Regions from separate parts of the Tepidibacter aestuarii genome, predicted to be linked through region 1. Evidence: a T-box and tRNA genes for the amino acid it is inferred to sense, from the RefSeq annotation. Region 1 holds a T-box; the other regions hold tRNA genes.
What was found. The T-box of region 1 lies ahead of thrS (threonine--tRNA ligase). A T-box ahead of a tRNA ligase gene usually reads a tRNA of that ligase, here a tRNA-Thr.
Positions count from the first base shown of each region.

Region 2: it encodes a tRNA-Thr, which carries the amino acid that the T-box ahead of thrS (threonine--tRNA ligase) is inferred to sense. The anticodon was not compared.
Region 3: it encodes a tRNA-Thr, which carries the amino acid that the T-box ahead of thrS (threonine--tRNA ligase) is inferred to sense. The anticodon was not compared.

Region 1 covers NZ_OW235315.1:613,274-618,121, reverse strand. Annotated here, with positions in the region: gene thrS (threonine--tRNA ligase) at 1-1,267, opposite strand, end outside; T-box leader at 1,332-1,544, opposite strand; gene M2214_RS02945 (DUF445 domain-containing protein) at 1,600-2,205, opposite strand; gene M2214_RS02940 (SpoIIE family protein phosphatase) at 2,217-3,377, opposite strand; gene M2214_RS02935 ([Fe-Fe] hydrogenase large subunit C-terminal domain-containing protein) at 3,388-4,848, opposite strand, start outside.
Region 2 covers NZ_OW235315.1:85,605-90,452, reverse strand. Annotated here, with positions in the region: gene M2214_RS00480 (CdaR family protein) at 1-218, opposite strand, end outside; gene cdaA (diadenylate cyclase CdaA) at 215-1,033, opposite strand; tRNA gene M2214_RS00470 (tRNA-Arg) at 1,271-1,347, opposite strand; tRNA gene M2214_RS00465 (tRNA-Gly) at 1,357-1,431, opposite strand; tRNA gene M2214_RS00460 (tRNA-Leu) at 1,445-1,528, opposite strand; tRNA gene M2214_RS00455 (tRNA-Thr) at 1,534-1,608, opposite strand; tRNA gene M2214_RS00450 (tRNA-Asp) at 1,676-1,752, opposite strand; tRNA gene M2214_RS00445 (tRNA-Val) at 1,760-1,835, opposite strand; tRNA gene M2214_RS00440 (tRNA-Glu) at 1,845-1,919, opposite strand; tRNA gene M2214_RS00435 (tRNA-Met) at 1,924-1,999, opposite strand; tRNA gene M2214_RS00430 (tRNA-Leu) at 2,006-2,094, opposite strand; tRNA gene M2214_RS00425 (tRNA-Asn) at 2,103-2,177, opposite strand; rRNA gene rrf (5S ribosomal RNA) at 2,182-2,298, opposite strand; tRNA gene M2214_RS00415 (tRNA-Gly) at 2,302-2,375, opposite strand; rRNA gene M2214_RS00410 (23S ribosomal RNA) at 2,424-4,848, opposite strand, start outside.
Region 3 covers NZ_OW235315.1:3,366,053-3,370,900, reverse strand. Annotated here, with positions in the region: rRNA gene M2214_RS16375 (23S ribosomal RNA) at 1-577, shown strand, start outside; rRNA gene rrf (5S ribosomal RNA) at 677-793, shown strand; tRNA gene M2214_RS16365 (tRNA-Asn) at 798-872, shown strand; tRNA gene M2214_RS16360 (tRNA-Leu) at 882-970, shown strand; tRNA gene M2214_RS16355 (tRNA-Met) at 977-1,052, shown strand; tRNA gene M2214_RS16350 (tRNA-Glu) at 1,057-1,131, shown strand; tRNA gene M2214_RS16345 (tRNA-Val) at 1,141-1,216, shown strand; tRNA gene M2214_RS16340 (tRNA-Asp) at 1,224-1,300, shown strand; tRNA gene M2214_RS16335 (tRNA-Thr) at 1,338-1,412, shown strand; tRNA gene M2214_RS16330 (tRNA-Tyr) at 1,419-1,504, shown strand; tRNA gene M2214_RS16325 (tRNA-Gly) at 1,515-1,588, shown strand; tRNA gene M2214_RS16320 (tRNA-Arg) at 1,595-1,671, shown strand; tRNA gene M2214_RS16315 (tRNA-Gln) at 1,677-1,752, shown strand; tRNA gene M2214_RS16310 (tRNA-Lys) at 1,762-1,837, shown strand; tRNA gene M2214_RS16305 (tRNA-Ser) at 1,847-1,935, shown strand; tRNA gene M2214_RS16300 (tRNA-Ser) at 1,955-2,045, shown strand; tRNA gene M2214_RS16295 (tRNA-Pro) at 2,060-2,136, shown strand; tRNA gene M2214_RS16290 (tRNA-Ile) at 2,142-2,218, shown strand; tRNA gene M2214_RS16285 (tRNA-Ile) at 2,234-2,310, shown strand; tRNA gene M2214_RS16280 (tRNA-Trp) at 2,317-2,392, shown strand; tRNA gene M2214_RS16275 (tRNA-Pro) at 2,412-2,488, shown strand; tRNA gene M2214_RS16270 (tRNA-Ile) at 2,494-2,570, shown strand; tRNA gene M2214_RS16265 (tRNA-Ile) at 2,586-2,662, shown strand; tRNA gene M2214_RS16260 (tRNA-Phe) at 2,669-2,744, shown strand; tRNA gene M2214_RS16255 (tRNA-Met) at 2,756-2,832, shown strand; rRNA gene M2214_RS16250 (16S ribosomal RNA) at 2,931-4,446, shown strand; rRNA gene M2214_RS16245 (23S ribosomal RNA) at 4,579-4,848, shown strand, end outside.

The DNA.
Region 1 (4,848 bases):
TTGTAGATAATTCTACATGGTATTTAAATCCAAAAGTCTTATATACCTCATCTATTAACTTAGCAACACCTTTTATTTCATCTTTTATTTGCTCAGGTAGCATGAATATATGTGCATCATCTTGAGTAAATGCTCTAACTCTCATAAGTCCATGTAATGCTCCAGATAATTCATGTCTATGAACTCTTCCTAATTCCGCAACACGCATTGGGAAATCTTTGTATGAATGCATTTGAGTTTTATATGCAAGCATTCCACCTGGACAGTTCATAGGCTTTATAGCAAAATCTGATTCATCAATTTGAACTGTGTACATATTTTCTTTATAGTGATACCAGTGTCCTGAAGTCTCCCATAAACCTTGGTTTAATATTATAGGAGTTTCTATTTCAACATACCCATCTTTTCTATGAATTTCTCTCCAGTATTCTAATAATTTATTCTTAAGTTCCATTCCTCTTGGTAAGAATAATGGGAACCCTGGGCCTTCATCTGGAATTACAAACAGTCCTAATTCTTTACCTAGTTTTCTATGATCTCTCTTTTTAGCCTCTTCAAGCATTGTTAAATATGCTTCTAAGTCTTTATTCTTTTCAAATGAAGTACCGTATATTCTTTGAAGCATTTTATTTTTTTCATCACCACGCCAGTAAGCTCCAGCTACACTTAATAGCTTTATAGATTTAACTTTTTTAGTAGTCGGAAGGTGTGGCCCTCTACATAAGTCTACAAAATCTCCTTGCTTGTAAAAAGATAGAACTTCTCCTTCTGGAAGATCTTCTATTAATTCAACTTTGTAATCTTCATTTTTTTCTTTCATTAATTTTATAGCTTCTTCTTTTGAAAGTTCAAAACCTTCTATAGCTAAATCTTCTTTAACTATTTTCTTCATTTCAGCTTGTATTTTTTCTAAATGATCATTAGTTAATCTTTCTTCTAAATCTAGGTCATAATAGAATCCATTGTCTATCGCTGGTCCTATAGCAAGCTTTGCTTCAGGGTATAATCTTTTTATAGCTTGAGCTAGTATATGAGCACTTGTATGTCTGAATACTTCTTTACCTTCAGCATCATCAAATTTTAATAAGTTAATTTCTGAATCTTCTTCTAATTTATAATTAACTCCAACAGTATCTCCATTTACCTGTCCTGCAACTATATTTCTTGCAAGCCCTTCGCTTATTGATTTAGCAACATCTAGTATAGATATACCTTTATCAAATTCTTTTACTGATCCATCTTTTAAAGTAACCTTTACTTTACCCATCATCTTCACCCTCCTGTATTTATCAGTTATTTTGATTTTAAATATAAAAAACTCGTCCCATAAAATCTGGGACGAGTATAATCTCGCGGTTCCACCCAAGTTGGCAAAAGCCCTCTTGAAGATTATAAGGTAATCATCCTAAATTTTTCATCTAAAGACTACTCAATTCAACTCTAAGGTAGTTTTCAATTATCCATATTTAGAAATGCTCTCAGCCGGTGACACTTCTTCTCTTGAAACTGGGTATAATCTACTCTTCCTTATTCATCGCTTTATCATTAATTTGATTTTATATGATTATATATCTCATAAAATAAATTGTCAATGTTTTTTTAAAAATTAATTACAATTATACCTTGAAGTATACCTATAAAAAATCCTAATATAAGTCCTAATACCTCTATATGCTTTAATTCTTTTTTAGCTATACTTATTATTATTTCTTCTAATTTTTCTAAATCAAATTCATTTATTTTATCTTCTACCATTTTTCCTATTTTTATTCTTTTTGCTGATTTATGAATTAAATATCCACTTAAATCTCCTATTACCTGTCCTATTTCTTCTTGAATTATTTTGTCCAAATATTCTTTTATCATACCTTTAAATGTTACAGGTATAAATGGAGGAAGCTTTTGTTCTATAATCTCATCAGCCTTGAGTTTTACAGCCTTTATAAGGTTTTCCTTATCTTCTTCTTTTATCATATTAGTTATTATATCTTCTACAGATATAAGTTCCTGTTCTACTACATCTCCTATAGATTTTGCTATTTCTTTTCTTCTTTTTGGTATAAGTCCCTCTATTTTTAAGTTTATAATAGGTATATTTACAGGTTTTATAGGTCTAAATATTAACTTTATGGCAAGTATATTAGTTACCCAACCTATAACAGCTCCTATTGATCCTAAAAATAGTATCTTCATCATAATTGTCATTTGTTTCCTCCTTAGTAATAAAATACATTAACTATTTTACCCAGTTCAATTAATTTATCTTTTATATTTTCTACAATTTCAATTTTAGTTGCCAAATCCTCAGGAAAACCAAAATCTTCATAAGCTGAATTAACACTTCTTCCAAGTAAAAAATCAATATGAGTACATTCGTCGATCAATATTTTGAGTATTTTATATGCTGCATTTTGATCTTTATCGTCTTTAAATATATCATCTATATCATACTTATTATTCTTATAATCATCAAGTACTTCAAGTACTTTTTTTAAGGTTAACACACCTTCAGTAACTAAATCAATATTTTTTATATATCCAGCAGGAGGTATATCTCCTTTTATATTTTTCATATCCATCTCAAAATCAGTACCTAACTCTCTTGCAACTATTTTAGCTGCACTTCCTCCGCAAACTATTTTTTTACCTTTGCTTTTAATAAGGTTTTGAACTATTATTTTATCATATTCAGCATCTAGTGGTGGTCCAGTAAATAATGTTACATGTTTATTTTCCATTACTTTTATCGAAAGTACAGTAGTATCATCTCCAGGTTTTTGAAGATATAAATCATCACATATTCCAATTACTTTTTTGATTAAACTCAATGAAGATACGTTATACGGAATCGTTTGAATGTATTCAGATACGCTTTTTAAATCCCAGCCTAAATTTAAAATTTTTCCGCTTCCAGCATTTAATACCCCATCACTAAAAGAGACTATTATATCGTCTTTCTGTAAATTAAACTTAGATTCTCTAACTCTTCTACCTGATATTATAACCTCTTCGCCTTCAATTATATCAATCTTTCCATTTCTTTTAATAAGAACCTCAGGATTATCAAATCTAGCTATATAACATTCGCCGACATTAGATATATATATTATCGTAAAGGTAGAGTAAGCCAGATGTCTAACCTTACAAGTTGGCAATGTATTGATTATTGTATCTACAACCTCTTCTATGCTAAGTCCATTTTTCATCATAGTCACAGCTATTTTAGATGTAAGTGTAGCCAATATATTGGCTTTTACTCCAGATCCTAATCCATCTGATAATACCGCTATACATCCTGTATCCAATTTTTCTATTTCTACTTTATCACCACACAGCTCTTCTTTATCTTTATTTAAACTTACAGATGCTATATCCACAAAATATTGTTTAATCTTCCTCCTCTCCCTTCATAGCTAATTCTTTTAATTTAGTCAATATAACCTTAGTTTCTGCAGTAGTTTCTCCCATCAAAGAAGCTATTTCTTGGGCTACTCTCATTTGCTTATTGATTACATCTTGAGCTGTATTTATTGTATTTAACTTAACCTCTTTTATCCTTTTTCTTTGATTTTCTTCTTTAGTTATATCTATGTATATTCCAAGTAAAGCCCTATGCTCATTTAATGAAACTATACTTCCCTGAAGATCCTTATTATACTCTTTCCATTTTAATTTTTTAGATATAATATCGTTTTTATTGTATAAAACATCTATAAAGTGCTTAATATCTATATAATCCCCTATGTACTCCCCAATTAATTCTTCTTTGGATTTTTTTATTACATTTGCCATGGAATTATTTATATCCATTATTCTAAAGTCATGACTTACTATTACTATATAATTCGGCGTAGCTTCAAATATGACATTACTTACAGCTTCAACTCTGTCTTTCATATATCCCATACACATATGCCTTTGAGCTAAATTTCTGTATACAGCTATAGCCTTATCTTTGCAAGTATCATATCCACAAGCACCACAATTTAGTTCATCTTTAACTGTTTTTTTACCTATAGAAACTAATATCTCTCTTATCTCATATTCAGTTGGATCATCGAATTTTATACCATAGCTCTTAAATTCTTTTTCTAAACTTAAATTTTCAAACACACCTCTTATATCATTCAAATACTCTTCATCCAAAGTTCTCCCCTGAGTGTATTGTTTTACCTTGTTTTTTCTATAATGTATCCCTCTATCATGCTTAAATCCTATTCCACCTACACATGATCCCATGCATGAATTAAGTTCTATAAACACATTAGTAAGTTCATTATTCTCTATGCTATTAATCAAATTTTTAACATTATCCATCCCCGAAACTTTTATTTTATCTATATTTCCCATATTAAAAATCATTCCTTCTTCTACAGGAAATAAAGATATATCGCCTAAAGGTTTATTATCAAATTCATTTTCCTCTATATTCTTTATATCTATATTGTTTATCAAGCTTATACACTCTTGTATACTTATAACCTTGTCAATCACTTCAAAACTATCATCATCTAAAGATTCATATTTTTTAGATATACAAGGACCTATAAAAACCACCTTTATATCTTCTCCATATATTTTTTTTAGATATTTACCATGGGCTATCATAGGAGAATCTATAGGCATTAAATATTTAACTACTTTTTCATGATATTTAGTTATTAAGTAATTTATAGTAGGACAGCAAGATGATATATATATCTTTTGTTTATTATTTTTTATATAATTTTCATATTCTTCCGTCACAATTTTTGCACCAACTATAGTTTCTTCTACTTTATAAAATCCTATTTTTTTAAGAGCTCCTATGAATTTTTTATAATTCATATTTTCTAAATCTGCTACTGA
Region 2 (4,848 bases), 530 kb from region 1:
CTACCTCTTAGTATTATTTTTGACTTTAAATTAGGTTCTGGATATAATACCATATCATTTTCTTGTAGTATATCTATATTATTGATTTTTACAGGTACTTCATCATAATCTTTTAATATTATAGGATCTACCTCTGCCATTACATATATCCACATGAAAAAGGCGAAAAATATAGATATTATCTTTATTTTTAAGTTTCTTTTAAAAATATCTATCATTTAAAAAATACACCTCTTTTAAAAATTCTTTTATTTTCTCCCTGTTTTTTAAAGTTTTGATTCAGTATGTTTTTTATATATTCTTTTGATATAGACTTGTATAATTTACCATTTTCTGCTATTGATATTGTTCCAGTTTCTTCTGATACTATTATAGATATGCAGTCTGACCTTTCACTTATACCTATACCCGCTCTATGTCTAGTTCCCAATTCTTTGTTTACATACTTACTATCTGTAAGAGGTAAAAAACAACCCGCTGCTCTTGCTCTATTATTTTTTATTACCAAAGCTCCATCATGAAGCGGAGTATTCGGAATAAACAAATTTATTAAAAGTTGCCTTGTTATTTTAGCATCTATAATTGTTCCCGTTTGAATTATATCATTTATACCAGTTTCTCTTTCTATTATTATTAAAGCTCCTATTTTTTGTCTCGACAAAGAATATATAGCCTCCACTAACTCTTCTATTATTTCATCTATATTTTCTTCATCAAATTCACCTATGGGCTTTGATATAAATTTCGTTCGCCCAATGTATTCAAGTGCCCTTCTGAGTTCAGGCTGAAATACTATAAGTATAGCTATTACTCCTATCGATATAGTGTTCGCTAGTACCCAGTGCACAACATGCAACTGTAAAAGTTCACTTAATTTAGTAGCTACTACAAGTACAAATATTCCTTTTATTAATTGTTCTGCACTAGTTTCTTTTATTAACATGTACAGTTTATAAAACACATAAGCTACTATACTTATATCTATTATATCTAAGATAGTTATGTTCATTATGATATCTTTTATATCCCACAATTTAGTAACCTCCTATAATATTTGTTATTATATATTATTTTACGGATTAATTATTTCATACATTGAGAAATAATTCAATAAGCAAAGCACATATATTTTGCAATATAAGTAAAAAGTATTATTTTTGCTTAAAATAGTTGCTACTTCAGACCGTTTATCTATGTTTTCCATAAATCGAAATCATGTAATTTTTTAAATAAAAAAGCTTAACCATTTAAATGATTAAGCTTTTTGAAATGGCGTACCTGCAGGGATTCGAACCCCGGACACGTGGCTTAGAAGGCCACTGCTCTATCCAACTGAGCTACAGGTACATATTAAATTGGAGCGGAAAACGAGATTCGAACTCGCGACCCTCGCCTTGGCAAGGCGATGCTCTACCACTGAGCCATTTCCGCTCATATGATATTTTGGTGCGGGTGGAGGGACTTGAACCCCCACGCTAAAAGCGCTAGATCCTAAGTCTAGTGCGTCTGCCAATTCCGCCACACCCGCATGTGTGGAGCTAGTGATAGGAATCGAACCTACAACCTGCTGATTACAAGTCAGCTGCTCTACCGTTGAGCCACACTAGCATATATTTTTTTGTAAAATAAAAACCCAAAGATATTTAGCATCTGTGAGCTTGTTCTTCAAATTATTTGGCGACCTGGAAGGGACTCGAACCCTCGACCTCCAGCGTGACAGGCTGGCATTCTAACCAACTGAACTACCAGGCCAAATAATTGGTGGGCTCAACAGGGCTCGAACCTGTGACCCCCTGCTTGTAAGGCAGGTGCTCTCCCAGCTGAGCTATGAGCCCAATTATTAATGGTGACCCCTAGGGGAATCGAACCCCTGTTACCGCCGTGAAAGGGCGGTGTCTTAACCGCTTGACCAAGGGGCCATACTGGTTGCGGGAGCAGGACTTGAACCTACGACCTTCGGGTTATGAGCCCGACGAGCTGCCAACTGCTCCATCCCGCGTTATTGTGGTGCCGAGGACCGGAATCGAACCGGTACGATCTGTAAGGACCGCAGGATTTTAAGTCCTGTGCGTCTGCCAGTTCCGCCACCTCGGCATTTTTTTTGGCTCCAAGGGTGGGGCTCGAACCCACAGCCTATCGGTTAACAGCCGATTGCTCCACCATTGAGCTACCTTGGAACATACGTGGCTACGTCTTACTCTCCCAGGGGGCTGCCCCCCAAGTACCATCAGCGCTAAAGAGCTTAACTTCTGTGTTCGGAATGGGAACAGGTGTATCCTCTTTGCTATAATAACCACATATTGGAGCGGGTGAAGGGAGTCGAACCCTCGCAGCCGGCTTGGAAGGCCGGAACTCTACCACTGAGCTACACCCGCATATTAAGTATTAAGATTAATACTTTCAAAATTGACCAGATTTAAAATTTGGTTAAGTCCTCGATCTATTAGTATTCATCAGCTGAACTCATTACTGAGCTTACACCTTGAACCTATCAACCAGGTAGTCTTCCTGGGATCTTACTCATAAAGATGGGAAATCTTATCTTGAGGTTGGCTTCGCGCTTAGATGCTTTCAGCGCTTATCCATTCCATACATAGCTACCCAGCTATGCCACTGGCGTGACAACTGGTGCACCAGAGGTATGTCCATCCCGGTCCTCTCGTACTAAGGACAGCTCCTCTCAAATTTCCTACGCCTGCGACGGATAGGGACCGAACTGTCTCACGACGTTCTGAACCCAGCTCGCGTACCACTTTAATGGGCGAACAGCCCAACCCTTGGGACCTACTACAGCCCCAGGATGTGATGAGCCGACATCGAGGTGCCAAACCTCCCCGTCGATGTGGACTCTTGGGGGAGATAAGCCTGTTATCCCCAGGGTAGCTTTTATCCGTTGAGCGATGGCCCTTCCACGCGGAACCACCGGATCACTAAGCCCGACTTTCGTCCTTGCTCGACCTGTATGTCTTGCAATCAAGCTCCCTTTTGCCTTTGCACTCTTCGCACGATTTCCGACCGTGCTGAGGGAACCTTTGGGCGCCTCCGTTACATTTTGGGAGGCGACCGCCCCAGTCAAACTGTCCACCTGACAGTGTCCCAAGACCAGATTCATGGTCTATGGTTAGAATCTCAATATTACAAGGGTGGTATCCCAAGGATGACTCCACGAAAACTGGCGTTCTCGTATCTCAGTCTCCCACCTATCCTGTACATGTAATATCGAAATCCAATGCCAGGCTACAGTAAAGCTCCATGGGGTCTTTCCGTCCTGTCGCAGGTATCCGGCATCTTCACCGGAATTACAATTTCACCGAGTCTTTTGTTGAGACAGTGCCCAAATCGTTACGCCTTTCGTGCGGGTCGGAACTTACCCGACAAGGAATTTCGCTACCTTAGGACCGTTATAGTTACGGCCGCCGTTTACTGGGGCTTAAGTTCAATGCTTCGACTAATGTCTAACACATCCCCTTAACCTTCCAGCACCGGGCAGGCGTCAGCTCCTATACATCGTCTTTCGACTTAGCAGAAACCTATGTTTTTGGTAAACAGTCGCTTGGGCCTATTCTCTGCGGCCTCTTCGGGCATACACCCTAATGAGGCACCCCTTATCCCTAAGTTACGGGGTCATTTTGCCGAGTTCCTTAACAAAAGTTCTCTCGCTAGCCTTAGAATTCTCTTCTCACCCACCTGTGTCGGTTTGCGGTACGGGTACCTTTAATCTCAGTAGAGGCTTTTCTTGGCAGCATGAAATCGACTACTTCGCTACTTAAATTTCGCTCCCCATCACACCTCAGGATTGCACCGACGGATTTGCCTATCAATGCTCCCTTAATGCTTGGACCTACATATCCAATAGTAGGATAGCCTATCCTTCTGCGTCACCCCATTCTTCAAACGATTATCGGTAGTACAGGAATCTCAACCTGTTGTCCATCACCTACGCCTTTCGGCCTCGGCTTAGGTCCCGACTAACCCTGAGCGGACGAACCTTCCTCAGGAAACCTTGGGTTTTCGGCCCGTAGGATTCTCACCTACGTCTCGCTACTCATGCCAACATTCTCTCTTCACTGCAGTCCACTAGTCCTTCCGGTCTAGCTTCAACCCGCAGTGAATGCTCCCCTACCCATTGACAAAGTCAATGCCGTAGCTTCGGTAGTAAGTTTTAGCCCCGATAATTTTCGGCGCAGGATCACTCGACCAGTGAGCTATTACGCACTCTTTGAATGAATGGCTGCTTCTAAGCCAACATCCTGGTTGTCTGTGCAATCCCACATCCTTTACCACTTAACTTACATTTAGGGACCTTAGCTGACGGTCTGGGCTGTTTCCCTCTCGACTATGAATCTTATCACCCACAGTCTGACTCCCAAGCAAAAGATAAAGGCATTCGGAGTTTGATAGTCTTCGGTAACCCACAGGGCCCCTAGGACATTCAGTGCTCTACCTCCTCATCTCTAAGCTTGAGGCTAGCCCTAAAGCTATTTCGGGGAGAACCAGCTATCTCCGAGCTCGATTGGAATTTCACCTCTACCCACAGCTCATCCCCGCACTTTTCAACGTGCGTGGGTTCGGACCTCCACGAAATTTTACTTTCGCTTCATCCTGGCCATGGGTAGGTCGCTCGGTTTCGGGTCTACGACAAGTAACTGAATCGCCCAGTTAAGACTCGCTTTCGCTACGGCTCCAGACCCTAAGTCCTTAACCTTGCTACTTATCGTAACTCGTTGGCCCGTTCTACAAAAAGTACGCGGTCACACTAAAAATGTGCTCCCACAGCTTGTAGGCATAGGGTTTCAGGTTCTATTTCACTCCCCTTCCGGGGTTCTTTTCACCTTTCCCTCACGGTAC
Region 3 (4,848 bases), 880 kb from region 1:
AGAGTGCAAAGGCAAAAGGGAGCTTGATTGCAAGACATACAGGTCGAGCAAGGACGAAAGTCGGGCTTAGTGATCCGGTGGTTCCGCGTGGAAGGGCCATCGCTCAACGGATAAAAGCTACCCTGGGGATAACAGGCTTATCTCCCCCAAGAGTCCACATCGACGGGGAGGTTTGGCACCTCGATGTCGGCTCATCACATCCTGGGGCTGTAGTAGGTCCCAAGGGTTGGGCTGTTCGCCCATTAAAGTGGTACGCGAGCTGGGTTCAGAACGTCGTGAGACAGTTCGGTCCCTATCCGTCGCAGGCGTAGGAAATTTGAGAGGAGCTGTCCTTAGTACGAGAGGACCGGGATGGACATACCTCTGGTGCACCAGTTGTCACGCCAGTGGCATAGCTGGGTAGCTATGTATGGAATGGATAAGCGCTGAAAGCATCTAAGCGCGAAGCCAACCTCAAGATAAGATTTCCCATCTTTATGAGTAAGATCCCAGGAAGACTACCTGGTTGATAGGTTCAAGGTGTAAGCTCAGTAATGAGTTCAGCTGATGAATACTAATAGATCGAGGACTTAACCAAATTTTAAATCTGGTCAATTTTGAAAGTATTAATTTTCAGCAAAAGTGTTGACAAGATAGACTTAAGATGATACAATACATCTTGTTCGACAAAAAAATATGTGGTTATTATAGCAAAGAGGATACACCTGTTCCCATTCCGAACACAGAAGTTAAGCTCTTTAGCGCTGATGGTACTTGGGGGGCAGCCCCCTGGGAGAGTAAGACGTAGCCACGTATGTTCCAAGGTAGCTCAATGGTGGAGCAATCGGCTGTTAACCGATAGGCTGTGGGTTCGAGCCCCACCCTTGGAGCCAAAAAAAAATGCCGAGGTGGCGGAACTGGCAGACGCACAGGACTTAAAATCCTGCGGTCCTTACAGATCGTACCGGTTCGATTCCGGTCCTCGGCACCACAATAACGCGGGATGGAGCAGTTGGCAGCTCGTCGGGCTCATAACCCGAAGGTCGTAGGTTCGAGTCCTGCTCCCGCAACCAGTATGGCCCCTTGGTCAAGCGGTTAAGACACCGCCCTTTCACGGCGGTAACAGGGGTTCGATTCCCCTAGGGGTCACCATTAATAATTGGGCTCATAGCTCAGCTGGGAGAGCACCTGCCTTACAAGCAGGGGGTCACAGGTTCGAGCCCTGTTGAGCCCACCAATTATTCGGCCTGGTAGTTCAGTTGGTTAGAATGCCAGCCTGTCACGCTGGAGGTCGAGGGTTCGAGTCCCTTCCAGGTCGCCAAATAATTAAATTGGGATATTTGAAAAAATAAAAAAGTGCTAGTGTGGCTCAACGGTAGAGCAGCTGACTTGTAATCAGCAGGTTGTAGGTTCGATTCCTATCACTAGCTCCAAAACATGGAGGGGTTCCCGAGTTGGCCAAAGGGGGCAGACTGTAAATCTGTTAGCATCGCTTTCACTGGTTCGAATCCAGTCCCCTCCACCAAATAAAATATGCGGGTGTAGCTCAGTGGTAGAGTTCCGGCCTTCCAAGCCGGCTGCGAGGGTTCGACTCCCTTCACCCGCTCCAAAATATGTGCCTGTAGCTCAGTTGGATAGAGCAGTGGCCTTCTAAGCCACGTGTCCGGGGTTCGAATCCCTGCAGGCACGCCATATACTGGGGATTCGCCAAGTCGGTAAGGCTCAGGATTTTGATTCCTGCATGCGTTGGTTCGAGTCCAGCATCCCCAGCCAATTTAATTTGACCCATTAGCTCAGTCGGTAGAGCACCTGACTTTTAATCAGGGTGTCCCGCGTTCGAGTCGCGGATGGGTCACCAAAAAAACGCGGAGGGGTGTCCGAGTGGCTTAAGGAGCTGGTCTTGAAAACCAGTGACTCCGAAAGGGGCCGTGGGTTCAAATCCCACCTCCTCCGCCAAAAACAACATAATTAAAATGGAGAAGTACTCAAGTGGCTGAAGAGGCTCCCCTGCTAAGGGAGTAGGTCTTTTACGGGGCGCGAGGGTTCAAATCCCTCCTTCTCCGCCATTTTATTTAAGTATCGAGGTGTAGCGCAGTTTGGTAGCGCACGTGGTTTGGGACCATGGGGCCGGGGGTTCGAGTCCCTCCACCTCGACCAAGTAAGGGCTTATAGCTCAGGTGGTTAGAGCGCACGCCTGATAAGCGTGAGGTCGCTGGTTCGAGTCCAGCTAAGCCCACCATATATACAATAAAGTGGGCCTTTAGCTCAGTTGGTTAGAGCGCCCGGCTCATAACCGGTAGGTCTGGGGTTCGAGTCCCTGAAGGCCCACCACTTTATAGGGGTGTAGTTCAGTTGGTAGAACGACGGTCTCCAAAACCGTATGTCGTGGGTTCAAGTCCTGTCACCCCTGCCAAAACTTTTTATTTAAATATCGAGGTGTAGCGCAGTTTGGTAGCGCACGTGGTTTGGGACCATGGGGCCGGGGGTTCGAGTCCCTCCACCTCGACCAAGTAAGGGCTTATAGCTCAGGTGGTTAGAGCGCACGCCTGATAAGCGTGAGGTCGCTGGTTCGAGTCCAGCTAAGCCCACCATATATATAATAAAGTGGGCCTTTAGCTCAGTTGGTTAGAGCGCCCGGCTCATAACCGGTAGGTCTGGGGTTCGAGTCCCTGAAGGCCCACCACTTTATGCCCAGATAGCTCAGTCGGTAGAGCAGGGGACTGAAAATCCCCGTGTCGGTGGTTCGATTCCGCCTCTGGGCACCATGAATTAGTGTGGCGGCATAGCTCAGTTGGCTAGAGCGTTCGGTTCATACCCGAAAGGTCACTAGTTCGAATCTAGTTGCCGCTACCAAGTGAACCTTGAAAATTAAACAGTAGGTTATAAATAAATCACAACAGTGATTTTCGGAAACAACACATAAAGTCAGTTTACTGAGTACTGACAAACTTTTATTTAAGAGTTTGATCCTGGCTCAGGATGAACGCTGGCGGCGTGCCTAACACATGCAAGTCGAGCGGAGATTAAAAAGCTTGCTTTTTAATCTTAGCGGCGGACGGGTGAGTAACGCGTGGGTAACCTGCCCTATACACACGGATAACATATCGAAAGATATGCTAATACGAGATAACACATTTTTAAGGCATCTTAGAAATGTCAAAGCGTTAGCGGTATAGGATGGACCCGCGTCCCATTAGCTAGTTGGTGAGGTAAAAGCTTACCAAGGCGACGATGGGTAGCCGACCTGAGAGGGTGATCGGCCACACTGGAACTGAGACACGGTCCAGACTCCTACGGGAGGCAGCAGTGGGGAATATTGCACAATGGGGGAAACCCTGATGCAGCAACGCCGCGTGAGCGATGAAGGCCTTCGGGTCGTAAAGCTCTGTCCTAAGGGAAGATAATGACGGTACCTTAGGAGGAAGCCCCGGCTAACTACGTGCCAGCAGCCGCGGTAATACGTAGGGGGCAAGCGTTATCCGGAATTACTGGGCGTAAAGGGTGCGTAGGCGGCCTTGTAAGTCAGAAGTGAAAGGCTACGGCTCAACCGTAGTAAGCTTTTGAAACTGCAGGGCTTGAGTGCAGGAGAGGAGAGTAGAATTCCTAGTGTAGCGGTGAAATGCGTAGATATTAGGAGGAATACCAGTTGCGAAGGCGGCTCTCTGGACTGTAACTGACGCTGAGGCACGAAAGCGTGGGGAGCGAACAGGATTAGATACCCTGGTAGTCCACGCCGTAAACGATGAGTGCTAGGTGTCGGGGGTTACCCCCCTCGGTGCCGCAGCTAACGCATTAAGCACTCCGCCTGGGGAGTACGCTCGCAAGAGTGAAACTCAAAGGAATTGACGGGGACCCGCACAAGTAGCGGAGCATGTGGTTTAATTCGAAGCAACGCGAAGAACCTTACCTAAGCTTGACATCCCTCAGACCGCTTCTTAATCGAAGCTTTCCCTTCGGGGACTGAGGTGACAGGTGGTGCATGGTTGTCGTCAGCTCGTGTCGTGAGATGTTGGGTTAAGTCCCGCAACGAGCGCAACCCTTATCTTTAGTTGCCAGCATTTTGGATGGGCACTCTAGAGAGACTGCCGAGGATAACTCGGAGGAAGGTGGGGATGACGTCAAATCATCATGCCCCTTATGCTTAGGGCTACACACGTGCTACAATGGCTAGTACAGAGAGTTGCGAAACCGCGAGGTCAAGCTAATCTCTTAAAGCTAGTCTCAGTTCGGATTGCAGGCTGAAACTCGCCTGCATGAAGCTGGAGTTACTAGTAATCGCGAATCAGAATGTCGCGGTGAATGCGTTCCCGGGTCTTGTACACACCGCCCGTCACACCACGGAAGTTGGGGGCGCCCGAAGTCAGATATCCAACCGTAAGGAGGAATCTGCCGAAGGTGAAATCAATGACTGGGGTGAAGTCGTAACAAGGTAGCCGTATCGGAAGGTGCGGCTGGATCACCTCCTTTCTAAGGAGAAATAACCTACTGTTTAATTTTGAGGGTTTATTCCTCAAAATTAGTACTTTGAGCAACGGAATTTTTAATTCGTTGGCGACGTACTTTAGTACTTTGAAAATTGAACAGATTTAAATAAATTTAGGTTAAGTTATTAAGGGCGTAGGGCGGATGCCTTGGCACCAAGAGCCGATGAAGGACGTGGTAAGCTGCGATAAGCTTCGGGGAGATGCAAGCAATCTTTGATCCGGAGATTTCCGAATGGGGAAACCCACCTAGAGTAATGTCTAGGTATCCTTAGATGAATACATAGTCTAAGGAGGGGAACCGAGGGAACTGAAACATCTAAGTACCTCGAGGAAGAGAAAGAAAAATCGATTCCCTAAGTAGCGGCGAGCGAAAGGGGAAGAGCCC